3 regions of the Anaerobacillus sp. 1_MG-2023 genome follow, and region 1 is predicted to be linked to each of the others. Evidence: riboswitches for the same ligand, from Rfam matches in the RefSeq annotation. Region 1 holds a riboswitch; each other region holds the start of a gene.
What was found. Region 1 has a riboswitch for cobalamin ahead of Q4550_RS20450 (ABC transporter substrate-binding protein). Riboswitches for the same ligand answer to the same signal wherever they lie in the genome.
Positions count from the first base shown of each region.

Region 1 (10,006 bases):
TAGTCGAACGGCCGTCATCATGCCAACTGTTTCCGTCGGATCAATGCCATGCTCCTCTAAAAATGTCGCCATTTCTTCTTTATGATCTGAGCAGCTATAGCTTTTTGGAACGTGCCGGTTTACGAATGTGCGATACCAGCCAGTTCCAGATCCGACGACACCCGAAGACATCGTCCGAAGCGGAAATGGTGTCGTGAGCGTGATCATGTTATCTGATCGCTCAAGGTAGCGCTCATCAATAGTGAGATCACGTTGATCTTCTGCCTGCTTTTCTGGTAACAAGAGCATTTGTGGCTTTGGCACGGTCGGATGCGGATGCTTTTCAATTTTTGTACGATAAACCGATTGAATCCGCTGTTCGTTTAGGACGTCATTTGGCTTGTTGTGCATGTTGATTTTCCCATTTTCAAGAAGAAGCAGGCGGTCACAGTACAGACCAGCCAGATTCAAGTCGTGAAAAATCGAAATCACCGTTAGCCCCTGTTCGCGCGTCCATTTTTTTAAGAGATCGAGCAGTTCTTTTTGATAAGAAAGGTCGAGGTGGTTCGTCGGCTCGTCTAACAATAGAATCTCGGGTTCCTGCGCGAGCGCCTGTGCAAGAAACACGCGCTGACGCTCACCGCCTGAGAGTTCGTTCACGTAGTTATCCGCAAAGGCGGCAATTCCCGTTTGCTCCATTGTACGTTGCACAACCATCTCGTCATGCTCACTCCACATTTGAAACCATCCCGTCTGATGGGCGTAGCGTCCGAGCGAAACGGTTTCTTTAACGGTATAAGGAAAAGCCTGATCCGCATGCTGTGGAAGAACCGCGAGCACGCGCGCCAGCTGTTTCGCTGAGTAGCTTGAGAGCGGCTTATCTTTGAGCATGATCGAGCCGGACTTTGCTTTTAGAATGCCGCTAACCATTTTAAAAATAGTCGTCTTGCCGCTGCCGTTTGGTCCAACGATCCCGAGAAGCTCACCTTGATTCACATCAAACGAGATGTCATCAAGCACGTCGTGACCGGGGTATCCTCCTGTAACAGAATGTACGCTTAGCATGCTTATCCTCTTCTTTCCTTACGTCTTCTTATTAAAATAATGGCAAACACCGGGGCACCGATGAGCGATGTGATGACGCCAATCGGTAGTTCCGTTGGTGAAATGATCGTTCGTGAAATCAAATCAGCGATGATCAGAAAAGCAGCTCCAAGTAAAATGGAGAGTGGCAGTAAATGCCTGTGATCCGGACCCCATAGGAGGCGCGTTAAATGCGGAATCACAAGACCAACGAAGCCAATCGTTCCTGAAACCGCAACAGCTGCCCCTGTTAAAATCGAACCACCGATTAGAATCCAAAGCTTTCGTTTCGCGACGTTCACGCCGATATGCTGGGCGCGTTCTTCCCCAAACGACATCGCGTTCAGCTCTTTGCTGCTAAAGAGCAGAATCCCTGAGCCGATGATGAAAAAGGGAAGAATGATCCCAATGTATTCCCATCCGCGCATCGACACGCTTCCAAGGAGCCAGCCGATAATTTGACGAAGCTCCTCTCCAGTTAAAGCGATCATAAGTGACAGAAGTGAGCCAAGAAATGAGCTAAACACAATTCCGGTGAGTATGATCGTCTCCACGCGCATCGAGCGCTCGATTTGTCGTGCGAAGAAAAGCACGAGGAAAATGGTGAGGATCGATGCGGCGATGCTCATAACTGGTAGGGTGAACATGCCGACAAACGGAATGGACAGGTTGAAAAACAGCACGAGTACCGCTCCAACTGATGCTCCGGATGAAACGCCGAGCACGTACGGATCCGCTAATGGATTACGTAAAAGACCTTGAAAGGCGGCCCCTGCTATCGCAAGAGACGCCCCCACAAGACCTGCCAAAATGACGCGCGGCAAGCGAATATCCATCACAATCGTTGTAAACATTGGATCGGTTTTGCCCATGAATGGAAGGTGTAAAACTTCACTTCCGATTAATTTTAGAATGGTGAGCACTGGAACTGAAACAGTACCTATTGAAATGCCAAGGAGCATGGCACCAATTAAGAGTGCTATCGCAATCGGATAGGCAATGAACCGTTTATTCAGCAAAAACATCCGGGTAAACCGCTTTTGCAAGTTCCTCTACTCCTTCAGTAAGACGAGGGCCAGAGCGCGTAACGAGGTCAGAGTGCACGTCAACAACCTGCTCATCTTTGATAGCCGTCACGTCCTGCCAGCCGTCGCGACTTAACACCTGTTCAACTGGCTTCTCTGTATAGTAGCCGTACGTTGTGATGATCACGTCTGGATTCGCTTCGATAATCGCTTCCTGATCCACCTGGTTCCAGCCTTCCTGATCGTGCGTCACGTTCTTCGCGTGAATCATTGTTAACATATCATCCATAAACGTATTCTTCCCTGGAGAGTAGATTTCAGGCGCAGGGGCAACTTCGACGAAGACATTTTTCTGATCTTCTTCACTAATGCTTTCTGCTTTTGCTTGAATGTCTTCAAGATCTTGCTTCATTTCATCGATCGTTGTTTCCGCTTCTTCCGTTTCACCGGTTGCTTGTCCGATCATTTCGATTGATTTGTAGACTTCTTTAAAGCTTTTCGCGTCGTTTACAACGAGAACGCTGATGCCAGCATCACGAAGCTGCTGTAGCCCTGCTTCTGAGTTATGTGCGCTTGATCCGTGTGCAAGTACGAGATCAGGCTTTAGAGAAATGATTTTCTCCACGTTAAATTCCATGCCGCCGATTTTTTCGATATCAGCCGTTTCTTCTGGATAGTTGGCGAAATCAGATACGCCAACGACTTCTTCCCCTGCTCCCAGGTCGAAAAGGATCTCAGTGTTACTCGGGATCAGGGAGACAATTTTTTCAGGATCTTTTTCGATCGTAACATCCTGATCCAACGCATCCGTTATCGTTACTGGGAAAGCGCTATCTTCTGACTGTTCAGCTTGCTCTGTATTCGCATTTCCTTCATTTGTCGCGCTGTTCTCTTCACTCGCTCCGCAACCTGCGATGATTCCTGTCACGAGAAAAAGTAAAACGAGTAGTGAATAAAGCTTTTTCATGTGTGTTTCTCCTCCTGTTTTCTGATGTCTCTAAACTAAAAAATCTCCACGCACGAGGGCATGGAGATGGTCGAATGGAAGTAACGGTGCACAAAGCACCCGAATCCGTTCGCACATCCCTATCCTCGTAGGCTGTTCGCGCTTGACTCAGGCAGGTCTCCTGGCTCATGGTTATCGCATGCCGCTCCTTCCCATTCGCTGTTTCGAACAGTGGATTCTGCAGCAGGCGACCATTTACAGTGGCGGGACCGCGCTGGAATTGCACCAGCTTCCCTATTAAGTCTTCATTGAAAAGACACCTAAATCGATCACTATGTAATTGGTAACAGGTTTATTATACATGATTGCGGGAGTGGGGGGAACAGTTGTGTTTTGAGGGGGGCAGGCTCGCGCCTGACCCCTTTAAATACACACCCCTCATCCAATTTTCTCATTAGCCCTCTCTTCTCTCCTCCTTCTTTCATAAGCTAGTAGCAACTCTATATGTGAACAAGCAAGAAGGGAGATTTATTTATGATAGAACCACATGGCGGTCAGCTAATTAACCGCATTCCATGTGAAGAGGACCGCCTGGCGCTTCTTGAGAAGGCCACAATGTTTCCGGTCGTCACCTTAACACCATGGAATTTATCCGATTTATATATGATCGCAATCGGTGCTTTTAGTCCGTTAACGGGCTTTATGAATCAAGCAGATTATACGCACGTTTTAACTAAAATGAGGCTCGCAAATGGGACAATCTGGAGCTTGCCTATTACGCTTTCTGTATCCGAAGAAACGCGTGACAAGATTTTTTCTAGTCCTACTGTTTGCTTGAAGGGTGAAGACGGGGAAATCTATGGATTAATGGAAGTAGAAGATATTTATGAAACAGACAAAACAGAAGAAGCGCGACACGTCTATGGAACGAACGACGCTGAACATCCAGGTGTTCAAAAAACGTACGAGCAGGAAGCTTTTAACCTCGGTGGCCCGATTACGCTGCTTCAGCACCCAACAGCGCTTCAAGACCATTTTCAAACGCCAGCAGAATTAAGAGAGACGTTCCAACAGCGCGGCTGGAAAACAATCGTTGGCTTTCAAACGCGCAACCCGATTCATCGCGCACATGAATACCTTCAAAAGACGGCTCTTGAAACCGTTGATGGCCTTCTCATTCACCCACTCGTTGGAGAAACGAAGAAAGATGACATTCCGGCGGATATTCGAATGAAAAGCTACAGCGCTCTTTTAGAAAACTATTATCCGTCCGATCGCGTCATTCTCTCCGTATTCCCAGCCGCGATGAGGTATGCTGGCCCGCGCGAGGCGATTTTTCATAGTCTCGTTCGGAAGAACTTTGGCTGCACACATTTTATTGTTGGCCGTGACCACGCAGGTGTTGGCGATTATTACGATACGTTCGCTGCGCAGAACATTTTTCACCAATTTTCAAAAGACGAAATCGGCATTGAGATTATGGCATTCGAGCACGCGTTTTATTGTATCAAGTGTTCGAGCATGGCTACGGCCAAAACGTGCCCGCACGATGGCGAATTTCACATTCATCTAAGCGGCACAAAGGTCCGGGAAATGCTGAAGAATGGCCAAAGACCTCCGAAAGAGTTTTCTCGCCCTGAAGTGATTGAGATTCTATTGGATGAGGTGCAGCACGATCATGAAGACGAATGATGCCGCGCGCGCTGAATGATGGCATTCTATTTCGTTATGATTACGATGATCATCATGCTTTTCTGTCTTTTCTTTGAAAAAGGACGACCTGAGGTTATTCTAGCCTCGGTTCTCGTCTTATTTCTATTCACTGGCATTATTACGCCTGAGGAAGCAACGGCCGGATTCTCCAATGAAGGGATGCTCACGATTGCTCTACTTTTCATCGTTGCAGGAAGCATTCAGCGGAGTGGAATTGTGGATCGCCTCTTTCAACGTCTCCTACAAAGCTCCCATTCGCCAAAGAAGCGCCTGAGTAAATTGCTATTTCCAATATCGTTCATTTCAGCATTTGTGAACAATACACCGATCGTGATCGCTTCTACACCAATGGTGAAAAAATGGTGTGATGAAAACGGGATGTCTCCTTCCAAGTTTCTTATTCCGCTTTCCTACGCAACGATTCTTGGCGGCACCATTACGTTAATTGGTACTTCGACAAACCTTGTCGTTCATGGACTGCTACTCGAAAACGGCTATGAAGGTTTTTCTTTTTTCCAGCTTAGTGCGATCGGGATCCCAATCACGCTATTCGGTCTCGCGTATTTGGTCTTCTTTAGTAACAAGCTGCTTCCAGATCGACGTTCTGCATCCTTCACTGAACCTGAATTGCTCAAGAAATATACTGGTGAAGTGCTTGTTACAGAACAATTCTCCTATATCAATCGCACTGTAAAAGAAGCGCAGCTACGGAGTTTGAAAGGGTTATTTCTCGTCAGTATTTTGCGTCACGAACGGGCGATCGCTCCTGTATCAGGCGAGACGATTCTGAAGGAGGGAGACCGGCTTGTTTTTAGTGGTGACATCTCAACGATCGCTGAGATCCAGCGGATGAAGGGACTACAGCTACAGGGAAGCTCCGGGTCTTATTTTCCAAAAAATCACCAGCTCATTGAAGGAATTGTCACACCTCATTCGTCACACCTTTTCAAAAAAATAAAGGACACCAATTTCAGACACCAGCATCAAGCAGCCGTGATCGCTGTTCATCGCCAAAATCAGCGCTTGAAATCGAAAATTGGTGATATTGTCTTAAAACCTGGTGATGTTCTCTTAATGGTCGCGGGTGAGCAGTTTCATAAGAAAAAGGATTTCTACGACATTACACCAATCGATCATAAGCTCGTCACGCAACGCCAAATCAGATTAGGCTGGCTTTCGATTGGATGGCTTGGTGTCATGATTATTCTCGTTACGATTGGCGTTCTCTCCATGCTCACTGCTATGGCTGTGACGACACTGCTTCTCTTTTTAACAAAGATTGTGACGCCAGGCGAAGGGCGTGATTTGATTCAATGGCACGTTCTCCTTATGATCGCTTGTTCGTTCGGTATTGGTACAGCGCTTCTGAATTCAGGTGTAGCCGCTTCGATGGCAGGTCTCCTTATCCAATTAACGGCACCGCTCGGACTTCTTGCAACGTTGCTTAGCATTTATGTGTTAACGAACATCTTCACTGAAATGATGACAAATAGCGCTGCCGCTGTCTTTATGTTTCCCATCGCCATCGAGGTTGCACATACGCTTGAGATTGACCTCCTCCCCATTGCGATGATCGTCGCAATTGCAGCCTCCGCAAGTTTTATGACGCCGATAGGCTATCAAACGAACTTAATCGTCTATGGCGCCGGCGGCTACCGTTTTCACGACTTTTTGAAAATTGGTTTCCCATTAACGCTGATCGTCATGGTAACGACGCTATTGATCGTTCGTTTTGTTGTCATGATTTAATGAAAGGAGGACGAATAAATGAAAGAAAAACATGTCACCTGGCATGAAGGAAACGTGACGAAACTGGACCGTGAAAAAATGAAGTTACACAAAGGGGCTGTCCTCTGGTTCACAGGACTTTCCGGATCAGGAAAATCAACGATTTCGGTTGAGCTTGAGAACGCCTTACATGCAGCGGGTGTGCATACTTACAGGCTTGATGGTGATAACGTTCGACACGGATTGAACGCAGATCTTGGCTTTTCCGATGCGGATCGAATTGAAAATATGCGAAGAATTGGTGAAGTATCTCGTCTTTTTGTAGATGCTGGCATTATGACGCTTGCTGCGTTTATCTCTCCTTTTCAGCAAGAGCGAGATAAGATTCGAGGACTTTTCAGAGACAAAGAATTTATTGAAATCTACGTAAAAGCCAGTATGGAAACGTGTGAGATCCGTGATCCCAAAGGCCTTTACGCCAAAGCGCGAAAAGGTGAAATCCGTCAGTTTACAGGAATTGATGCCCCTTATGAAGCTCCGGTTGCGCCAGAGCTTACGATCGATACAGAAAAGGAAACAATTGAGGAAGCGGTTCAATCGATCAAATCATTTTTGGTGAAAAACGGGTACTTAAATGTGTAAACGGGCGGGCCCCCTGTCCACTCCTCTTACCATTCTTCTTCATAGGATAGTAAAGCAAGTCCACCACGTTTGCTTATTAAAGGAGGTTTACACGTTTGACTGACACAAAGCTACCACGCTTTTTACTAAATTCGATTCCGAAAAGCGGGACGCATCTTTTAAAACAGCTATTGCTCGGTGTACCCGGTATGCAAAATGATCCGTTTATTGGTATGTACGGTCATTATCATTACCAAACGGCAGAGAAATTGGCCACTGCAAGAGCACTCCCTGATCATTCCTTCCTGAATGGCCACTTTCAATATTCTACGGAATGGGAGACGTTTTTTGAGGAATTGAAAATGAAACAAATTTTTGTACTCAGGGATCCACGGGACGTGCTCGTTTCATACGCACATTTTATTCCAAAGGTGCCAGCTCACCATCTCTATGAAACGTTTATGCAGGAAGAATTTACGCACAACGATCGGATTCAATTTCTAATCGAAGGGGGCGTTCCGATCACGCCTTTTGTTGCTGTGCAACCTCATTTTGCTGAGTGGTACCGAAGTTTTAGTGAGTGGATGGGGCGTCCAAACGTTCACTCTGTTCGATTTGAAGACCTGATGTCATCAGAAGAGAACAGAAGAAAAGCCACTGGTGAGATCATTGATTTTCTTTGGGGTGATACAGCTCATAGTTACAATCGCGAAGAACTGATCACGAAAATGACGGCAAACATCAAGCCACAAGAATCCGTTACGTTCCGAAAAGGGAAAATCGGTAGCTGGCGTGAAGAATTGAACGGTGAGCTTGAAGCGCTATTTATAAAGCATGCAGGGCAGTTGTTAGATGAATTGGGGTATGGGAGATAATCTAAATCCCTCTCTGTTTTTTCCACTTATCAGAACATGGTTATTTTAGGGAAAATGAAACTTTCTATAAGCAAAGTGTCTTTCTGTGAGAGACACTTTGTTACTTTTGTTTGTGAAGGGGGTCAGTGAGCTTACCCCTGTCAAGTAGACAAGGAAATTATGAGGGTCAGGCAGCTAGTAATTGTGATTTTCTATACTGAATCGGTGACCGCCTTCCCAATTTTCGTTGCCGACGTCGATTATTGTAATGATGCATATATGCATTGATGACGTTATGTACTTCTTCTTTGGTTTTCGTTCGATGTATGCGCATTGACTCTTCTTTAAGACGTCCAAAGAAACTTTCAATTGGTGCGTTATCCCAACAGTTTGCTTTACGAGACATGCTTTTCACCAGTCCTTTTTCTTTCAGAAGGTTGGTATAAGCTTTGGAAGTATATTGATGGCCCTGGTCACTATGAATGATGGTTTCTGAGACATTCTGGTGAACTAGGGCTTTATTAATTGTACGTAGAACCAGATGGTTATTATTTTCTTCGTGGATATGGTAGCTAACCACTTCATTTGAATACAAATCTAATATGACAGAGAGGTATAGACGCTTTAAGCCGGTTGTTAAATAGGTGATGTCTGTAACCCACTTTTGATTGGGTTTATCAGCCTGAAAGTCCCGTTTGAGAATATTCTCTGCCTGATGTCCTTCATGGATAATCGTCCGTTTCTTCTTGAAAATCTGCGCTTGTATGCCCAACTCTTTCTGAAGACGATACACGCGTTTTGAGTTGATTTTTTTGTAGTATACGGCATTGATTTCATCGGTTAGTCTAGGGTAGCCCAGAGTGTGATGAAAGGACTGATCAAGTTCAAGAATCCATTCTTTTAGAAATTCGTCTTCCAGTTGTTTGGAAGTGAGAGGTTGATTTTGTCTCTTTCTCCATTTGTAAAATCCACTTCTAGACACTTTAGAAATAAAGCAGAGATCCGTGATGGAGTAGGAGTTCGATAACTCTTCTATCATCTTGTAGTAGTGACGTTTGGTTAGTTCGACCCCTCCTTCCGTAAGGCGATTAACTTTTTTAAATAAGCGTTCTCTGCTTCTAAGAACGCCACACGTTCATTGGCTTCCCGTGGCTCTTCCCACTGTTCTGTTGAGATAACTTCGGTTCTTTTCTTTACATTTTTCTTGATTGGCTTCTCTGATTTGGGTCTTGGCGTGAAAGCGTGTGTTCCTCGTTCTTCTTTTTCCTTAATCCATCGACGAACACTTTCATCAGAAGGAATATCGTAGATCCTTGCGATACTCAGGTAACCTAGCTCTGGATGATCGTGATAGTACTGAACGATCTCTTCTTTGAATTCTTTTGAATATTTAACCATGTGCTTCACTCCTTAAGGTTTCAACGTAACACCCTCATTTATTGAGTGTCTACCTTAAGGGGATAATCTCACAGGCTCGCGCCTGACCCCTTTCTCTTTTTTCGTTTAATAGGAATCCTCCAATCGGGGTAGCATACGAGTAACTAGACCTATGAAGGAGGAACGGTCATGACCATGAAGCTCGTTACGATTGCTGCTTACTTGTATTTGCTCGCCTCTTCACTCCTCTTCTCAGGAGATATGTCGAGTACTAATGATGTACTGATTGCCCCCGCCGGCTATACGTTCGCGATTTGGTTATTGATTTATTTACTTTTGCTCATTTCACTCGTTAGACAATTTACAGCGAGTGAGTGTGATCAGGCCTTGTATGTGAAAGTTTCCTATCTTTTTGCATTCAGCATGCTGCTATCAGGAACAGCTCTCCTTGTAAGTAAATCGGTTGCGCTTTTGTTTATCGCGGGTTCATTGATTACCCTGTCTATCCTTTACGCTATTATTACGAAAAATTCTGAGCGCTCTTCCTTTTTTAGCGTACCGTTCTCTTTCTATCTCGCTTGGACATCGATTGCAACGATCGTGGATGCATTCGTCGTCGCTCAAGAAAATAACGTATCGCTGATTTTTGGTATGAATGAGTTAACCTGGACGATTATCAT
Region 1 covers NZ_JAUORD010000016.1:26,004-36,009, forward strand. Annotated here, with positions in the region: gene Q4550_RS20440 (adenosylcobinamide amidohydrolase) at 1-1,044, opposite strand, end outside; gene Q4550_RS20445 (FecCD family ABC transporter permease) at 1,047-2,087, opposite strand; gene Q4550_RS20450 (ABC transporter substrate-binding protein) at 2,071-3,054, opposite strand; cobalamin riboswitch at 3,188-3,372, opposite strand; gene sat (sulfate adenylyltransferase) at 3,568-4,725, shown strand; gene Q4550_RS20460 (SLC13 family permease) at 4,741-6,495, shown strand; gene cysC (adenylyl-sulfate kinase) at 6,514-7,116, shown strand; gene Q4550_RS20470 (sulfotransferase domain-containing protein) at 7,212-7,970, shown strand; partial or broken gene Q4550_RS20475 (IS3 family transposase) at 8,137-9,012, opposite strand; gene Q4550_RS20480 (helix-turn-helix domain-containing protein) at 9,009-9,347, opposite strand; gene Q4550_RS20485 (hypothetical protein) at 9,516-10,006, shown strand, end outside.

Region 2 (10,006 bases), on a different contig from region 1:
GGGAATATGGTGCAATCTAATTCAATAGCCGAGGCTTTTCAAACCGCATTTCAAATTCCACCGCTGGCGATCGGCATAGGTGTAGCGATTTTAATTAGTTTAATACTATTCGGTGGTATCAATCGAATTGCTCGATTTGCAGGCAATGTCGTTCCGGTTATGGCGTTACTCTACATTATCGGAGCTCTTATCATTCTTGTCTTACATTTTGATCAAGTACTTCCAGCACTATCACTTATCGTTGAATCGGCATTCACTCCAGAATCAGCTGGAGGCGGGGTACTTGGCGCTTCCATCAAAGAAGCCATTCGTTATGGAGTTGCAAGAGGTTTATTTTCCAATGAAGCCGGTATGGGATCAACGCCGCACGCTCATGCTGTAGCGGAAGTGAAACACCCTGCTCAACAAGGATTTGTAGCCATGGTAGGTGTTCTCATCGATACCGTGATTATTTGTACCGTTACAGCACTCGTAATTCTTGTAACGGACGGGGCAAGTTCTAACCTTACTGGAATTGAATTAACCCAGGCTAGTTTCACGAGTGGACTCGGTGGCTTTGGCGTTTACTTTATTGCATTTAGTCTTTTGTTCTTTAGTTTCACAACAATTTTAGGCTGGGCTTACTTTGGTGAAACAAATGTAAATTATTTATTTGGACAAAAAAGCGTCCCTTACTATCGTGGTGCTGTTCTTGTTTTCATCGTCCTAGGAACTGTTTTAAATGTGCCGTTCGTATGGCAGCTTGCCGATACATTTAATGCATTCATGGTGTTGCCCAACGTCATTGCCTTGATCGCTTTAAGTAGCGTCGTAAAAAAATCATATAAAGAGCTTTCTCAATAAAAAAAGCGATGCAGCTGCATCGCTTTTTTCTATCTATCTGCACTTAGATGAGAGTTGATATTCAGACTGCGGATCACGATTTCATCGCCAGCCACATCAAGGATATTTATTCCTGTATTATCTTGAAAGATGCGACGATAGTTGGCAAAAGGCATCCCAAGTACTCCTGCTAAAAAGAAACGAATCGTGTTGTTGTGCGCAACAACGAGCACCGTTTCACCGGAATGCTTTTCACTTATTTCCTTAAAAAAAGATGACGCTCTTTCATACATTTCACGAGCCGTTTCACCCGTTCGCCCCGCTCTTGTTTCCCATGGGTTAGCCATCCAATTATCCCATGAGTCAGGATCTTCTTTAATAAACTCTGCTTTCGATCTACCTTCCCACTCTCCAAAATCACCTTCATAGACCCGTTCATCTATTTGAATCGGCAAATCTCGTTCTCCTAAAATGAGTTCAGCTGTATGACGTGCACGTATTAATGGAGAAGCATAAGCTCGATCAAACGAAACCGAACTTAGAAAGTCGCCTGCACTCTTCGCTTGAGTGGCTCCCCCCGTAGAAAGTCCAATATCTGTTCGTCCACAATAAAGATTTCCTGCTGCATTCCATTCACTTTCACCATGTCGTACAAGATAAATACGCGTATGACTTTGTTTCGTTGCTTTATTTATACTTTTATTGGTCACTACTTGTTCACTCTCTCCTACACAAATTCTAACCTTCATTATGGCTATCGTATCGAGAGGATGCAAGTAGAAGAAAATGTTTCTACTTCTCATTACACACGAAATCCGCTAGCTATATGCCAGCGGATAATTATCTATAAAGCGGCCTGTAGACCAGCCTGATTTAGAAAGTTCCACGGTTTATTAAAATGTGGTTGGAAAAAGAAATCGATGTATCCTAATTCATCTATAGTCATTTTGTTTTGAATACAAACAGATAGTGTATTGATTGATTGCGTTACGTCTGCTTTAGAGATGACTTGAGCACCAAGAATTCTCCGAGTATCCTCTTCATAAACCACCTTCAGTGTGATCACTTCATAATCTGGCATAAACTCTGGACGATTGTTTTCTTTTATTGTGATTGTTTTCACATTCTTCCCCGTACTAATAGCTGCCTTCTCAGTTAAACCAGTAGAAGCCATACTGTGATCAAAAAGGTGTAAACCAGATGTCCCCTGAGTGCCCATATATCTGATCGTTGGTTTCATAATGTTCTGTCCAACGAGGGTACCCATACGCACAGCATTTGTGGCTAAAGGAATATAAGCATTTTCACCAGTTGGATTGTATTGTATAGCACAGCTATCACCAGCAGCAAAAATATTTTGCTTACTCGTTCTCATATATTCATCTACAATAATGGCCCCGTTTGGCATCATCTCTACCTGCCCTTTAAGAAGATCTGTGTTCGGACGAAAGCCTACAGAAAGAATAACGAGATCTGCTTCATACTCTCCACTGGTTGTCACTACTTTAGAGACGTGTTCCTCACCTTCAAATCGAGTCACTGTTTCGTTAAGCGCAAGACGAATGCCACGAGTCTTGAAGTCCTCTTCAATTATATCTGTAAACTCTGGATCAAGATACTTACTTAAGATACGGTCTTCTCCATCAATTAAAGTTACTTCTTTTCCATATTTCTGAAAAGCCTCTACTAACTCAACTCCAATATAGCCTGCTCCAATAACGGTTACGCGCTTAGCTTCCTTTGCTCGTTCGATAATTGTATTAGCTTGAGTATAGTTTTTTGATAAAAGGATATTATTAAGTTGAATTCCTTCAATTGGCGGAATAATCGGCCATGATCCTGTTGCCATCACAAGCTTATCGTAATCATCCTCAAACACTTCTTTTGTATTCAAATTCTTAACGCGAATGCGATTGTTTATAGAATCAATATCTAATACTTCATGCTTCATTTTCATTGTGACACCCATCTCTTCTAACTTCTCAGGAGATGAATAGAATAAACCTTTTGGATCTTTTACAACTCCTCCAACATAAAGAGCAATTCCGCAAGATAAGAAAGAGACATTATCATTCCGCTCATAAACCGTAATATCTGCTTCAGGATAACGTGTTGCTATATTCGTAACTGCCGCCGTTCCGGCATGTGTACATCCAACAACTGCTACTTTCATCAATCATTCCTCCTTGTATAATTGTGAAGTATTTCACATAAAAGGATGCAATCATGTGAAATACTTCACAATTTCTATATTCTAATTATATGTCTGTTTTGTATTAAACGCAATAAGTTTGTTCAATATTTCACAATAAATCTTAAATAGAAAGTCATCTTACTATCACATGCCTTCCTATCGCGTTACGATAATGGTAGAAGGTTAATACTATTTATTAAAGCGGAAGGAGTCTAACCATGGTTACATTAAGCATTCTTGATCAAGCCCCTATACCTTCAGGGAGTAATGCCTATAAAACACTTGAGCATACGCGTGAACTCGCACGTACTGCAGAAGCTCTTGGTTACTACCGATACTGGTTTGCAGAACACCATAGTACAAAAGGACTTGCCAGCACTTCTCCAGAGATTATGATGTCTCACATCGCAGCCTCAACCTCTAATATCAAGGTAGGCTCTGGTGGTGTCCTACTTCCACAATATAGTCCATTCAAAGTGGCAGAGAATTTCCGACAACTAGAAGCTCTTCATCCAGGACGTGTAGACCTTGGAGTCGGCCGTTCACCCGGTGGTACAGCAAAAACACGATTAGCTTTAACAGATGGCATTAATAAAAGCTTGAATGAATTCCCACGTCAATTAGAAGAGCTCTCCCACTACTTGACTGACTCTATGCCGAGAGGACACGAGTTTGCCGGCATAAAAGCAGCTCCTCAAACCGACTCACCCCCTTCTCTTTGGCTATTAGGGATGGGTGAGAATAGTGCTAAAAAAGCAGCAGAATTGGGCATTGGCTATGTCTTTGGGCATTTTATTAAACCTGATCGAGGGAAGAACGCTCTCCAAACTTACTATCAACAGTTCCAACCTACTTATTATAGTCCTTCTCCCTCAGCTATTATTGCCTTATTTGTCGTATGTGGAGAAACTGACGAAGAGGCGGAAGAACTTGCTTTAAGTCAGGATCTCTGGCTTCTGCGAGTAGAAAAAGGTCTTGATAGTCGAGTGCCATCCATTGACGAAGCTAAACAGCACCGTTATACCGTAACGGAAGAAGAACGAGTAAAAAATAATCGAAAACGAATGATAATAGGATCTAGAGAAACAGTGAAGAAGAAAATCGACGCATTAGCCGAACACTATCAAACTGAAGAATTCATGGTCCTCACAAACATACATGATTATGATGAGCGAAGAAAATCATATGAGCGTCTTGCACATATTTATTTATAAGGCGATTACTCAACATGTTTTTAGGTGTTACTCAAATAAAAGCCCCTACTTCTCAATGAAATAGGGGCTTTTACCGTTATTCAGTTAATTCGGATCGATGCCGTATTCGATAAAATTCATAGAAATTCTTAACGATGACCTTAATGACGGAGTAAAGTGGAATAGCAATCAGCATCCCAATGAACCCATATAAAGCCGCCGCTACAATTAGTAGTAAAATGATGGTTAAAGGGTGTATGTTTAACCTTTTACCTAGGACAACAGGCGCTACCAAGTTTCCTTCTAACTGTTGAACAACTATCGTAATAATAATCACATACAATGCTAACATCGGCTCTTGTGTTAAAGCGACAACCAGAGCAGGTATAACACCAATAATCGGCCCAAAGAACGGGACAACTGCTGTGACCATCACAAATAGGCCTAATATTAATGCATAAGGTAGTCCAATGATTAAATAACCAACATACATTAGGACACCGTCCACGATTGCTACAATAATTTGGCCGATAATATAGGCCGATAAAGTTTCATCAACTTTATGAAGGATCTTTTCTCCTTCACCCTGATGTTTATTTGGAATAAATCTCAGGAGAAATGGGCTTAATTTATGATCATCTTTAAGAAAATAGAATAAGACAAAAGGTACGATTACAAGGACTGTCGTAGCACTCGTTAACGCACTCACAACCTGCATAATATGATCACCGAGGCTTTGCGTTAAATTCCCTAAATAACTCGTTGCTTTTTGTTGAAGGTTTTCTACAGAAAGCATCCCCATATCATTTTTCTCCATCATTTTCTCAGCTTCTTTTGCTGATTCTTTCAGCTTCTCAGGCAACTCCTTCGAAAACTCTGACACTTGACTCTGAATTGGATTTGCTAGAAAAGTGAATCCAGTATAGAGGATACCCGCAATCCCTATAAACACAATTAAAATCGCGACAATATCTGATACAAATGGAATCTTTTTTAATAACTTAACAATAGGCTTGATCGCATAATACAAAAAACCAGCAATTAATACTGGATAAAACAATGTACCTATAATTGTTTTCACCGGTTTCAATAAATCTAATTCTGTCAAAAAGAAAAAACAAATTAATAATAGAATAATACCGGTTATATACTTGAAGAAATCATGTCTAATCCACATTGGCCGTCTCCTTTGTTTTTATTCATTTCACTCTCATCCCTATACCACTCAACACTCTTTTACTAACTTGATTTCCACAAAAAGTTTACTATTCTAAGGGATCTAAAAAGTAGCCTCTCTCGTAAATATTGTTTCTATAAAAGTGAGGGGTGATTCCCTCTCCAATCAGCTAAATGGGGTTTTAAATATAAAACAACCATCTTTTAGAGAGGAGCCAAAGTAAAACGATAAAATGTCTCACAGCTAACAAAAGAGAGCCGGAATATTCCGGCCCTCTTTTCGGATTATAACAACGCTAGGATTTCCCCTAGATTCTTGCTTGTTTTTTTACGATCCAATCTTGTTTGAGCACGTTTTTGGGCTAGCTCGTTAAGTTGCCTCTCCCCTTCAGTTTCCGGCTGAATTCCAGGTACTTTCATTGGTCTTCCTTCTAGCAAGGCAACAAACGAAATAAAGCACGTCGCTGCTATTCGATTGTCACCCGTTAAAAGATGTTCGGCGTTTACTTTCACAAAAACTTCCATTGAGCTTTTACCTGTCCATATGACAAATGCTTCATAATGAATCGAATCTTCTTCCGTTATAGGATGTAAAAACTCAACCGTATCCATCGACACCGTCACGCACTCTAGACGAGAATGCCTCGTCGCTGCGATTGATGCTAGCATATCCATATCGGCAAGGAGCTTACCCCCAAATAATGTCCCATGACTGTTAAGGTCAGGCGGAAAAATACGGCTGCTCTTATACACTCTTGATTCGCTTACATTCTTTTTCATATCATCTCTCCTTTTCTAAACAATAAAAAATGCATACTCTTTTCATAAGAGCATGCATAACAAATAGACTTTTTCCCAGTCTTCTCCGTTACACCCCCCTATCGTCCGTAGGTCAATCAGTGCTTTAGAAAAGGCAGGTCTCCTGGCTTGAAGCTTTGTTGAACGAATGCCCCTTCCCTATCATTGATAAGTGGGGTAACGCACCGTCCTTACTTCTTACAGTGGCGGGACCGCATTGGTTTTTCACCAATTTCCCTATTAAGTACTGGAATCAGTACACCTTTTCCATTTTATTCAATTGTACTTCTCTATTCTTCATGCCGGGGATCTAAAAGTCAATACTATTCGTTAATCAAACGTTTGTTTAACTATTTATACCTTAAACAAACGTTTATTTAATGATTTTTCCGCCGGCAGAGGAACCAATTAATTAGAATGCAACAAAAAAAGACGCCTTCACAGCGCCTTTATTTATTCGTCGGTTGAATCCTCAACCATTTGTTTTAATTCAGATAAACTAGTTCCTTCAAAACGCTTACCATCTACAAATAAGGTAGGCGTTTCTGAAACATTCTTTTTATTTGCATAAGCAAGGTCAGCTTCTACTCGTTTCTCACCTGCTCCACTCTTATAGGCTTTAACAACTCTGTCCGTTTCTTCTTCACTAACTAGACCACTAAGGGTTTTCGTTAAGAACGATTCAGTTAAAACATCTTTCGTTTCAGATCCTTTTTTATGTTTGTCATACAGAACATGATGAAATTGCCAGAATACATCATTACCTAATTCTTTATAAACAACCTCAGCAAATTCAGCAGCCCTCGTGGAATCTTTATGGAGGAATGGATAATTAACAAAGTAGTATTTCGCTTTCTCAGTCGCAATGAACTCCTCTTGGATTTTTGGAAACAAAGATTCATTAAAGGATTGACATGAAGAGCATTTGTAATCACCAAATTGCACAATTTCAACTGGCGCTGTTTCCTCACCCAAGTGCGGTTGAGACTCTAATTTAAATCCTTTTGTATTTGCAAATGGATGAAACAGAAAGTTAATAAACAAAAATAGAATAACGAGTCCCGCAAATAATAATAACCATTTGGCACCCGGTTTTAACTTCTTTTTTGGTTTAGCCATTCAGTCACTTCCTCTTTAATCCTATGTTTCTTTCTCCTGATCGATCTTAAACGACCAACCTTTTCTCTTAAGATATGTTGAAAGACTATATGGTCCGCCGCCTCCTAGAAATAAAGACACTGACATAGCTAGAAAAGCAATGTCTAGTTCATAACCGCCCAGCATTCCAGTTGATCGCTTTACAAAGAGAAGAGCTCCTAATAAAATCATGGAAAACAGTACGCTGACAATTCGCGTTCCTAAGCCGAGAATCATTAAAACTCCTCCAGTTAACTCTACTACAGCCACAACATAAGCAAGAAAACCAGAAATACCGATCGTCTCAAAAAAAGCTACTGTATTCGTGATCCCTTCAGAAAACTTTAAAAAACCATGAGCAAAAAAAAGCATACCTACGACCAATCGAATTGTTAACAACCCGAGATGGGGATAGGTTTTCATTATTGATCCTCCCCAGATATTAACATTATTTGACACCGTTCGACACAGTTATCCAACTAAACGTTATCATAATGAATGCCTACATTGCAAAAGGATGAAGACCTATTTCTGACCCCTTGCGAGTGTAGAATGCCGAATGATTTGATTGATCACTTCGGAAAATACTAACCCTACTGCAATGGATCCCGATATCATAAATGCTCTGGCTGCAAGGTTAATGGCACTATTGTAATCATTTTGAACGAAATTCCTCATCGCATCGTAAGCCAGACCACCAGGAACAAGCGGAATAATCCCCGCTACACTAAATATAATCACTGGGGTCCGATACACCTTTGCAAACACCTGACTAATAACAGCGATGACAAAGGAGGCTGTTACAGTGGCAATGACAGCATCAATACCTGATGCCTCCATCCCGTAATAAATCATCCAGCCACACATGCCTACAAACCCGCCCTTAATAAGGGAGGATTTAGGAGCGTTAAATAACAATCCAAACGCTGCACTTGCCACAAAGCTCGTCAAAACCTGAGCAATAATTGTCATAATTGTCCTCCCTTTCTATAAAAATGATACAACAAGGGCAATGCCTGCTCCAATCGCAAATGCGGTAAGAAAGGCTTCTGCGCCTTTAGATAGGCCTGATATTAAATGCCCCGCCATTAAATCCCTCACAGCGTTCGTGATTAATAGACCCGGAACAAGTGGCATCACTGAACCAATAATAATTCTATCAAGTTGCCCACCGATTCCAGTAGACACAAAAAAGACAGCGAGTAATCCTATGACAAATGAAGCGAGGAATTCTGCGAAGAATTTTATCGGTACAAGGCGGTTAAATAGTGAAACACTATAAAAGCCACCTCCCCCTGCAAGAACCGCTGGAAGAAAATCTCCCCACTCCCCTTGAAACATAATTAGAAAACAACCGCTCGCAATCGCAGCAGCAACTAACTGCTTAGGAAATGTATACCGCTCAGTCATTTTATCCAATCGGTCAAGCTCTTCATAAGCTTCCTTAATCGAAAAACCACCACTGCTAATTCTCCTCGATATACTATTTACCTTCGTTACTTTATCTAAATCCGTCGTGCGTTCTGAAATGCGCATCAACTGTGTTTTGGAAGGCTCAGGACCTTCTAAAGAAAAAATAATCCCAGTAGGGGTTACGTAACTATTCGAATGCGTTGCCCCATAAGCGTCCGCAATTCTAGTCATCGTATCTTCTACACGGTACGTTTCACCGCCATTTTGCAGCATTACCTTTCCGGCCAAAAGGCATACTTGAATAATGTCATAGGCATAACTCGTTTGATTTTCCATACGTCGCTCCTGACAACCGTGAAGTATTCATTGTTCGTTGTTTCTTAGTTTATATGAACCTACTTATGTTTATCAAATGTAATATAAAAAGAAGAAGATCATTATGAATGTCACTTTAACAAAAAGGCTATGTTAGCTTATACTGTTGATTCCCGATTTTTGGCTCATTTATATAGCCTAAAAAAATAGCGCTGGCATAAGCCAGCGCTATTGTTGAGACACTCTTTGCATTTTAGAATAAATCGACATATAGGTATTCGATTCCTCCACTTTACCCATCTCACGATAAACCTTCGTCAACCACTGAACAGGGGTTGGGTCCGTTGGATGCAGCTCCATCTCCCAATCGAAACAAGTAATTGCTTCCTCATATTGTTTAAGTTTATGGTAGAGCTTACCTAGCTGAAACTGCTTATCTGGATCATCTTGAATATCCGCCATTGTTTGTAGCGTTGATAGGATAGAGAGATCTTGGTTTTTCTCGAATAAAGGCTTCACCCAGCTATAGACGTATCCTAAACCAAATTCATGCAGCATCCTAGGGATGAGTGCTTGAAGTAAACCATCTAGATAAGGACGATTTTCTTTACGTTCCAAACAGCTTTGAAGGGAAGGATAATCAAAGGTTTTGAAATTTGTAGTCTCATCTTGAAACGCACTTAGAAGAAGGTCATATTCACTTTGGGTGATTTCACCTTTTCGTTCTGTCATTAATTGAATGGCTTCACTTGTTTTATTTAAATACATTAGAGCTTGAAAAGCATTGTTTCTTAGAGTTTTATGGTGAGGTGCTTCTGCATACATCAATGATAGCAGACGGGCTCGCTCAGATTCAGAGAGCGTAACATCGATGAGAGATAGTGGGTCCAGATCATCCTCTTCAGGTGATTGGAGATAGAGGTAAAGGCGTAAAGCGGATCGTTCAATAACACGTTTT
Region 2 covers NZ_JAUORD010000008.1:98,827-108,832, reverse strand. Annotated here, with positions in the region: gene Q4550_RS14480 (alanine/glycine:cation symporter family protein) at 1-843, shown strand, start outside; gene Q4550_RS14475 (histidine phosphatase family protein) at 873-1,625, opposite strand; gene Q4550_RS14470 (CoA-disulfide reductase) at 1,667-2,995, opposite strand; gene Q4550_RS14465 (LLM class flavin-dependent oxidoreductase) at 3,235-4,230, shown strand; gene Q4550_RS14460 (AI-2E family transporter) at 4,307-5,386, opposite strand; gene Q4550_RS14455 (acyl-CoA thioesterase) at 5,671-6,165, opposite strand; cobalamin riboswitch at 6,281-6,464, opposite strand; gene Q4550_RS14450 (DsbA family protein) at 6,637-7,302, opposite strand; gene Q4550_RS14445 (DoxX family protein) at 7,324-7,743, opposite strand; gene Q4550_RS14440 (threonine/serine exporter family protein) at 7,846-8,292, opposite strand; gene Q4550_RS14435 (threonine/serine exporter family protein) at 8,308-9,069, opposite strand; gene Q4550_RS14430 (tetratricopeptide repeat protein) at 9,277-10,006, opposite strand, start outside.
Region 2: another riboswitch for cobalamin. It lies ahead of Q4550_RS14455 (acyl-CoA thioesterase); the one in region 1 lies ahead of Q4550_RS20450 (ABC transporter substrate-binding protein).

Region 3 (10,006 bases), on a different contig from region 1:
CGTTAAATAATTAATTGTTTCATATAGTTCGTCCGCATAGTCTGCCGCTTCATGACTTTCCCAGACAATCTCTTTTTTCGCAAGGAGGTGATGCCAACCAAACGTTCCAAGACCAATGCTTCTATACTTCTCATTCGTTAACTGGGCTTGAGGCACTTCGATCGTATTAATATCGATCACGTTATCCAGCATTCTTACCTGAATTGGAATTAATCGCTCTAGTGCATTAGCTGTAACCGCACGTCCAAGATTAATACTAGATAGATTACAAACGACATAGTCACCAGGCGTTTTCGTAATGATAATTTTACCGTCTTTCGTGATTTCCTCTTCAACAGTCGTTGCACTCATATTTTGCATAATTTCCGTACAAAGATTGGAAGCATAGATCATACCAGCATGCTTATTAGGATTCGCGCGATTCACCGTATCTCGATAGAACATATAAGGCGTCCCAGTTTCCAATTGTGATTTCATGACACGCTTCATAATCTCAATCGCCGGCACTGTTTTTCTTGAAAGCTCAGGCTGATTCACACATTGCCTATATTTCATACGAAACTCTCCTGATCCTTTTTCTTTGTCATAAGCATCTTCAAGAGAGAACCCCATCACCTGACGGACTTCATGCGGATCAAATAAATGCCATTCTCCACGGTCTTCCACTACTTCCATAAAGATATCTGGAATACAAAGACCCGTGAAAAGATCATGTGTCCTCATTCGTTCGTCTCCGTTATTAAGCTTGGCATCAAGAAATTCGAAAACGTCCTTATGCCAGACATCAAGATATACAGCAACAGCACCTTGACGCTGTCCTAGCTGGTCTACGCTCACAGCTGTATTGTTTAATTGCTTCATCCACGGTAAAACCCCAGATGAATTGCCTTTAAACCCTTTAATATCACTCCCACGAGAACGAATTTTCCCGAGATATGCTCCAATTCCTCCTCCATTTTTCGAAACGGTCGCTACATCTGTATTGCTGTCATAGATTCCTCTAAGACTGTCATCCACCGTATCGATAAAGCATGAGCTTAGCTGTCCATAGCTTTTCCCTGCATTTGAAAGAGTAGGAGTTGCTACTGTCATATATAAATTAGATAGCGCCCAATACGCTTCTTCAATTAGATTTAACCTCTTATCTTTTGGTTCATTTAACATGAGCGTCATAGCAATGACTAGAAAGCGCTCTTGAGGCAATTCATATACATTCTTTTCATGATCAGTAGCTAGATAGCGGTCTGCGAGCGTTCGTAGGCCGATGTATGTAAACAAACGATCTCTTGATGGCTCGATTAACTTAGCAACATGCTCTACTTCATTCTTGGAATAAGACTGAAGAAGTGTTTTGTTATAAATCCCTTCATCTGTCAGCTGTTGAAGAAGGCGATAGAAGCTTCCCCCGCCATAAACCTCTTTCTCAGTTCGATGTGAAAGAGACTTACGATAGAGCGAACGAAGATGAAAAGCTGCTGCCACATAAGTCCAGTCAGGTTCTGTTGCGCTAATTCGTTCAAGGGCATTTAAAACTAGAATGTTACCAACCTCTTCTTGCGTTGATTTTTCTGAAATACCATCAATTGTTTTTTCAATAAAACTCTCACTAGCAAGTGACGGGTACTCATCTAGGAGCGTTCTTACTTCCTCCATTATTTTTGTTACTGTCATTTCTGCTACAGTACTCATATACCTCTCTCCTTTATCCATCCAAAATAAAAAGCTCACTCTCGGAAGAGTGAGCCTGGAGAAAACGACAACGTATAAATGAACGTACTCGTACATTTACCCTGCCATTTCTCACCCTCAACCCCCGAAGAATAGAAACGTTTTTGACTATACGGCAGGTCTACTGGCTTGTGCTTCTCCCTTGGCAAACCTTCCCAGAATTAACTCCAGTGGTTTCTTGCCTCGTCCACACGACAGTTGCGGGGACAGCTCCGGATTCAGACCGGATTCCCTATTAAGTCGTTCTACGACACCGCATACTCAATTATTTAATTACGTACACTTTACCCCATATATAGTATCTGAAACATTTATTAATCACTAAATATTGATAACCTCATCTTACATGATGCTTTGATTTAGCACAAGCTTTATTGTTACATTGACTTCGATTTATTTCAACTCTAAAGACACTCACCTATCACTTTCAACTTGCTCATGCATATATTGTTGATACCTAAAAAAGTTTCCCAAAGGAAAGAAAGGTGAGTATGATGAAAAAATCATCTTCGGTTAATTTCAAGAAATTGGTTGGTTATACACAACTTTGTCAGAAATTCGGTATTTTGAGTGAACAAGAAAGCAAAGAAATTCTACAAAAGTTAAGTGAGCATAAAACATAAAGCTTTAACTACGATTGAAAAGGAAGCGAGATCACGATCCTTCCTCCCTTTTTGTTTTCTTCGGCGTATATGTTACCATTATGTTTTTCTACTATTGTTTTTGTAATCGATAGACCAATGCCTGAACCTGACTTGTCACCTGTATAGAACCGGTCGAAAACGCGCTCTGGATTCTCGCCAAAGCCTTTACCATCATCTTCAACCCTAATAAAAACTTGACGATCTTCTGGATGGACATGTACTTCTATAACGGATGAAGCGAATCGTAGGGCATTACCGAATATATTCATAAATGCTTGTTTCATTTTATCACTATCCATCTTAACGCCTATGGTATGATCAGTGTCATACCTCACCTCTATTTCCCGTTGATGTGCAAGTGGTTTTACCGCAGTGATGACTTCCATTAACACATGATGAAGATCGACTACTTCATAAGTAAAAGATTCATCTACTGTTTCTAACCTCGTTAAATAAGAAATGTCCTGCACGATTTTTTTTAAACGCTGCGTTTCTTTCACGATCACTTCAAGACTATGCTCTACGTCCTCTCCTACGATTACTTCATCTAGAATCCCTTCCGCATTCCCTTGAATCGCCATTAGAGGGGTCTTTAATTCATGAGACGCATTTTGAAGGAATTCCTTCTGATCAAAATCATTTTTTCGAAGTTGCTCCGTTAGTTCTTGAAATGTCTTAGCAAGTTCATTGATTTCATCCTTTGTCTTAAGCTTCAACGGGGGTGGTTCCTTACGCATCGTAAATTCCCGCATGTGATTGGCTAGTAATCGAATTGGCCCCGCTATTCCTTTCTGCATGATAGCAGCAAGGAGGACGGCAACAGCAGCAGATACTAAAAGACTGACAACCTGTGATTGCTGAATAATCCGATTGAAACCTTCAAGGCTTTCTACCTTCGTAAATAGCACAATATTGCCAACTTGCTCTCGTGAGAGACTAATTGGCACTTCCTCTGTAACATATAAATTTCCTTTGTTTTCTTCATAATCAATTCGAACCACTTCATCGACATTCGAATAAATTGCCTTCTCATTTGCATTATAAATTATAAATTGAGATGAGATTAAATTGCCTGCCATTTCAATTCTTCTGCGATCAAGTAACCCATTAGGTGGATTTTCGCCCTTCCACTGTCGATCTTCGAGCATCTGACTAATTTGCAATCCCTCTTTTTGCAGCTGTTCTCTCGTTTCGCGCACAAGATATTCTTGAAATAAATATTGAAATGAAATAGTAGTAATAAGCAGAATAACAACAATAAGAACGATATAACTAAGAAACAATTTGGTACCGATATTAAACTTCTTCATCGATTTTATAGCCATACCCCCAAACTGTTGTAATCTTCGCTTGTGCCTTTGCGTCTGACATCTTTTTACGTAGCCTTTTCACAAGGTCATCAATAATTCTGCCATCACCTACATATTGATAACCCCAAATGGCTTCAATTAATCTCTCTCTTGTAAACGGTTGTTCTGGATGTTGAAGAAGATAGGCGAGCACATCGTACTCTTTCGGCGTTAAAGCCATTTCTTCCTCATTCACTAATAACAGTCGTTTTTTCTTATTTAAACGTACGTTCTGAACAGTGATTTCTTGTGAAGAATGGTTTTTCTCTAGGCGATTCATCCGTTTGAATAGGTTCTTAATACGCACAACAAGTTCTCTAGGGCTAAAAGGTTTCGTTAAGTAATCATCAGCGCCAAGTTCAAGGCCTAGTATCCGATCAAGCTCTTCATCTCTTGCGGAAACAACGATAACGGGAATGTAAGAATGCTTTCTTAACCGTCGAAGGAGTTCAAGCCCATCAACATTTGGCATCATAATATCTAATACTAATAAATCGGGTTCAATTGTCTCTAGAGCACTTAACACTTCTGCCCCATCTGTAAAGGTTGAGACAATAAACCCTTCTTTTTTTAAATACTTCTCTAAAATATCACGTATATTTTGTTCATCATCAATCACAAAAACGTGCTGCATCTCTCTCAACTCCGTTCCCTTTTCACCTCTAAGACGAAATATGCTTTTCATACTCTTTATATTATCCTAGCCTTATCTGACAGTAAATCAGCCAGATGTCTTCAAGACATACGAAAGAGATAGGGGGCCCCTATCTCTCACTAAGACTAGCTAAGTTTTTCAATCAGCTGATCAAGTATATCATTTTTTTGTTTCACAATTTCTTGAGCCTGCTCTCGCTTGGCTTCCATCTCTTCATGCATTTCTTCTCTTGCGGCTTTCTCTTCGTCGGTTAACTCTGGACGCTCTCCACTTTCTACAAGTTCCTGCCTCTTAGACTCTCTCTCTTCATGAGCAGCCTGGGCTTCATCATGCATCGCACCAAGCTGTGAGTTTAGATCCGCAAGCTCTTTCTGAAGCTCATCGACGCCTTCAACACTTGAAGCATCTTGATCAAGCAGGAGGTTAATTAATTGATCTTTTTTCTCAGCAGTTTCCATTTTCAGTTCGCGATCTAGAGAGCGGTCTTCGAAGTGACCTCTTTTTCCATGATGTCCTTTAGGACCTGCCATCTCCTGGGTTTGCCCTACTGTCTGCTCTTCTATTTCAGTTGACTCGTCATCTGCTGCATTAACATTTGCTCCAGCTATCCCCCCAGCTAAAACCATAGAGGCAACACCAATCATCCATTTGTTCATCTTCATCAATCTCCCTTCATAGGTATGTTCTTACAATACCTATTATGGACAACAACTTACGAAGAAATTTGTAAGAATGATGTGAAAATGATGTGAGTTTGCTTTATCTCTTTTTTAATTGGTCGATCACTTTAGCATCCAAACTACGTACATGCAAATCACGCTGTGGAAATGGTATCTCTACGTTGTGATCTGCAAGGATCCGGTTGATGCGGAAGTTTAAATTACTCTTTGTTTCTACCGCTGCTTTTGGTGACGAGATCCAAATAAATAGTTGAAAATCAAGTGATGAATCACCAAAACCAAGGAAATTCACAAAAGGAGGAGGAGTTTCAAGCACATACATTGAATTCTCTTTTTCTTCCACAGCTACTTGGAGCAATAGCGATCTCACAAGCTCCACATCTGAACCGTATGCCACTCCTATTGGTAAAACGAGGCGCAATCTTGAGTCTCCATATGAGTGGTTCACAACCTGCTCTTCGATAAAATACGAATTTGGCATAATAATCCGTTCATTGTCTAGCGTTCGAATAATCGTGGCACGCATATTAATTTTTTCAACGTCTCCAATAACATCGTTTATGATCACTCGATCACCTACTTTAATTGGTCTTTCAAATAAAATAATCAAACCAGAAATAAAGTTATTTGCGATGTTCTGCATTCCAAAACCGATTCCGACCCCAAGTATTCCTGCAAAGACCGTTAAAGCACTTAGATCAATCCCGACTTTTGTTAAACTAATAACGACCGCTATCACCATCAATGTGTAATGAAAAACACGATTGAACGTAAATTGTAAACCTGTATCCAGGCTGTATCGATCATAAAGCGGTGGCATAAGAAAGGAAGTTGCAATCTTTGAAAATCGATTTGCAAGAGTAATGATAAATAGTGCAATTAATACAAGAAACAACGAGATTTCAACACTACCAATTGCAAATAATTGGCTAAACATCCAACTGTTATCGGAAAAATAAAATAAAACAAATAGCAGGATGGCATACCCTGTTGTCCAATTTATAAATGAGAGGAAAGCTGGGCGAATACCGTTTGGGTAATTCTCCTCTTTGTCTCGTTTTGTCAGCCATAATTTGATCAGAAATCGAATCAGGAATAGACCTAGTATCACAGAAATTGTAATGACTATGTCCATAATGTTCGCATTTTCTAAAATTGAATGCACAAAAGGCAACCCCTTATTTATTCATTTATCCTTTATCATATCACGGAAATTGTAACCTCCGCAGGTCTTAAACCGTCTAATTCATTGAGAAACTTCTAAACGCACCAAAAATCGAGATAACAAAAATTTAAGCTAACATAGCTAAAAATAAAAACGAAGCGGGGACAAACTTATGAGAAGATGGATCCTTCTTATCTGTACATCAATTCTTTTACTAGCAGGATGTAGTTCTAATAATGGAAACTTTTCAAATGAAAGTAGCGATATAGCTACTTCAACTGATCAATCCACAGATGAAAACCAAGGAGGAAATGAAAGAGAAAAAGAAAAAAATTCGTCTTCTATAGAAAAATCAGAAATGCCTGCCTTACAGCAAGAGCGCAAGGTAATCTTCAATGCAAACCTTTCCTTAACAGTTGAAGATTTACCTAAGGCTACTGACAAAATCAAAGATCTAACTAGAACTTATAAAGGTTATGTTGTCGAAGAAAGTACTGCTTCAGAAGAAGATTCTCTTTTTGGATCAATGACCGTACGCATACCCCAACCTGAATTTGACTCTTATCTCGATGAAGTTGAAGGTCTTGGAAAAGGGACTCCTCAAAAATCGACATCCGGAACCGATGTCACCGAGAACTACGTTGATCTTACCTCAAGACTGAAAGCAAAGGAAGCTATTCAAAAAAGACTGGAAGCATTTCTTAATGAAGCAACCAAAACAGAAGATCTGTTAGCTATATTTAATGAGCTTTCCCGTGTACAGGAAGAGGTCGAACAGCTAAAAGGTCAAATAAATTACCTCAATAACCAAAGTGAATATTCGACTGTTACAGTTTCACTCGAACAGCAGAAAATTATTGTTCCTTCTATAGATAAGAATGAATTTCAAACGCTAACAGAGGCAAAAAAACTGCTAATGACAACTGTAAATGGGCTCCTTTCCTTTTTCTCCACAGCGGCTGTACTCTTGATTGGTCTCTCACCTATTTTGGTCCCGCTCATTCTTATAGGATTATTTTTCTTGTATAGAAAGCGAAAAAAGAAGAATCAAAAAGCCGATCAGCATACCTGATCGGCTTTTCCTTATGATGCTACATCACGTTTCGTGAATAGTAGCCATGACAATGACAAGAACAAAACAAAGTAGACGAGAAGCATGGTCAACGAGAAACCGAGCGTCATACTTTCAATTATAGGTGAACCATCGAAATAAACACTTAAGTCCGTATTGGCAAAGAGGATATACTTCACCCAATCGTATTGACTAAGAATAAAAGTAAGTTGGCTCCCTGTAAACATAAGGAATATAGCTAATCCAATCGCAAGAGAGGAACTTCTAAAGATACTCGATAGCATGAAAGCAAATGTTACCATCATAAGCAAATTCACACTGGCAAGTGCATATTCAACAATATAATGAATGGCCATACTCGTTTCGGCCACTTCCCCACCTGAATAAGTTAGGTATGGTTGATCGACTGCACTAAAACCGAGGAATAACCCGCCGATAATAAAAGAAGAAATGTATAAGATGACGAGAGAAAATAGCGCAAATAATAGCGTTGAAATAAATTTAGAAGCAAGAATTTTCGTGCGTGAAGCAGGTCTGATCAACAATAACTTAATGGTTCCCCACGAATATTCACTCGCTATAACACCTGCGCCGATAATGATCGTAAAGATGGAAATTAAACTCACAATGCCAGTTGAACTATCCATAAAACTCCATATTGAATCACTTTCTAAAGGGGGAATATCATTCTCTAACCGATATTCATTTATCGCAATAGAACGTTCCTGACTGTCTTTAAAGGCTTTGGGCATTCCCTCTGAATCTTTTAGCGTTTGTTCTGCCTGTTGGATCGCATTTTCAGAATCAGTGCGCCAGTTCGTAGTCTCATCACTTGCATTCATATTAGTAAAAATGCCTGCTACAAGTACGGCTGCCACCACAAGTCCGATCATCACCCACGTTCCAACTCTTCTATAAATCTTCATGTTTTCATTTTGTATTAAATGTAGCATACTAGACAACTTGCTCACCCCCAGTTACTTCTAGGAACACATCTTCTAACGTTTTCACAGAGGATTGAATACCGTATACGCGGACGCCCTTTTCCACGAGAACAGCTGTTACCTCTGGAATAAGCTCATGTTCTATTTTAATCGTCAACTTACGCTCCGATTTTTCCATCTCACAATCAGGGAAATTTGCTTTAACAGCGTGAACCGCGTGTTCTACTGGATCGACTTCAAATGAAACCATAACGGCGTGATCATTTTGAACAAAGTCATTCACTCGCTGCACATCGACCATTTTTCCGGCCTGAATAATGCCAATTCGATCACACATGAGTTCGATTTCGGATAATAAATGACTAGAAACAACTACAGCAACATTTTCTTCTCTTGCAAGTGTTCGTAAATATTGTCTGATTTCTCGAATACCTGCGGGGTCTAGTCCGTTTGTTGGCTCGTCTAGAATAAGTAGCTTAGGTCGGTGAAGCAGTGCCTGGGCAAGTCCAAGACGCTGTCGCATCCCAAGGGAGTATCCCTTCACTTTTTCATTGATACGACCTTGGAGTCCAACCAATTGAATGACTTCTTGAATGCGTTCTTTTGAAACACCTTTGACCATTCGAGCATAATGGACAAGGTTTTGGTACCCAGTCAAAAATTTGTACATTTCAGGATTTTCAACAATCGCTCCTACTTTTACAATCGCATTCTCGTAATCTGTTTTAATACTGCTTCCATCAATGAGAACTTCGCCTTCCGTCATTCTCATTAGCCCAACCATCATCCGAATTGTTGTTGTTTTTCCTGCTCCATTCGGCCCCAGAAAACCAAACACTTCACCTGGGTATACATCAAATGAAAGTTGATCAATGATTGTGTTCTTTCCAATTACTTTTGTTAAATCTTGAATCTGAACAACTGGTTTTACAGCCATTTTATTCCTCCTCTTGATACAACTTTTTCAACCACTCCACTATTCTCATACGATCTCGCTCGCGAATGGTTTCAACATCTTCGAGCGCGAGAACCTTACCATTTCGAATCGCAATAACCGTTTCAAGCAATGGTTCGATTTCCGTTACTTCATGTGTTGTGATGATCACCGTTTGTTTTTCTAAGTCGATAAAAGAAAGTAAGCTCTTCACAATTGAATCTCGCACCATCGGATCAAGACCTGATAACGGCTCATCCATCAGAATAATAGGTACATCTCTCGCAAGGGTAAGAGCAATCTTCAATCTCCCACGATTTCCTTTAGATAAATGCTTCACCTTTTGATCCTGATTCACTTCCATAAATTTAACAATATCGTGAGCTTTTTCAAGATTAAAATCGCTAAATTGACTTGCAAAAAAGCGGATTGTCTCTTTCACTGTGAAGAATGAATAGTAAGCGTCTAACTCTGATAAATAAGCAACTTTTTTTGCCGAACGTCTCGAAACCTTTTCTTCATTAAGCATTACTTTGCCTTCACTTGGCACTACAAGACCTGCGATTATCTTCATGAAAGTAGATTTCCCACTACCATTGGAGCCAACAAGGCCAATGATTTTTCCTTCAGGAATTCTCACGTTCACATCCGATAGAGCTTGTTTTCTAAGATACCGTTTAGACACGTTTTCGAATGTAATCATGATTGATTCTCCTTTTCATTCGTAACATAAGTTCGAATACCTTCAATCATATCTTCCGAGGAAAATCCCATTTGCTTCATTTCATCAATGAAATTCTGGATGTGGTTAATCTTGAGCTGTTCTCGAAGTTCG
Region 3 covers NZ_JAUORD010000013.1:117,508-127,513, reverse strand. Annotated here, with positions in the region: gene Q4550_RS19080 (ribonucleoside-diphosphate reductase subunit alpha) at 1-1,689, opposite strand, end outside; cobalamin riboswitch at 1,826-2,001, opposite strand; gene Q4550_RS19075 (sensor histidine kinase) at 2,360-3,697, opposite strand; gene Q4550_RS19070 (response regulator transcription factor) at 3,669-4,406, opposite strand; gene Q4550_RS19065 (hypothetical protein) at 4,502-5,032, opposite strand; gene Q4550_RS19060 (mechanosensitive ion channel family protein) at 5,136-6,221, opposite strand; gene Q4550_RS19055 (DUF4349 domain-containing protein) at 6,394-7,293, shown strand; gene Q4550_RS19050 (ABC transporter permease) at 7,305-8,246, opposite strand; gene Q4550_RS19045 (ABC transporter ATP-binding protein) at 8,248-9,174, opposite strand; gene Q4550_RS19040 (ABC transporter ATP-binding protein) at 9,176-9,874, opposite strand; gene Q4550_RS19035 (GntR family transcriptional regulator) at 9,871-10,006, opposite strand, start outside.
Region 3: another riboswitch for cobalamin. It lies ahead of Q4550_RS19080 (ribonucleoside-diphosphate reductase subunit alpha); the one in region 1 lies ahead of Q4550_RS20450 (ABC transporter substrate-binding protein).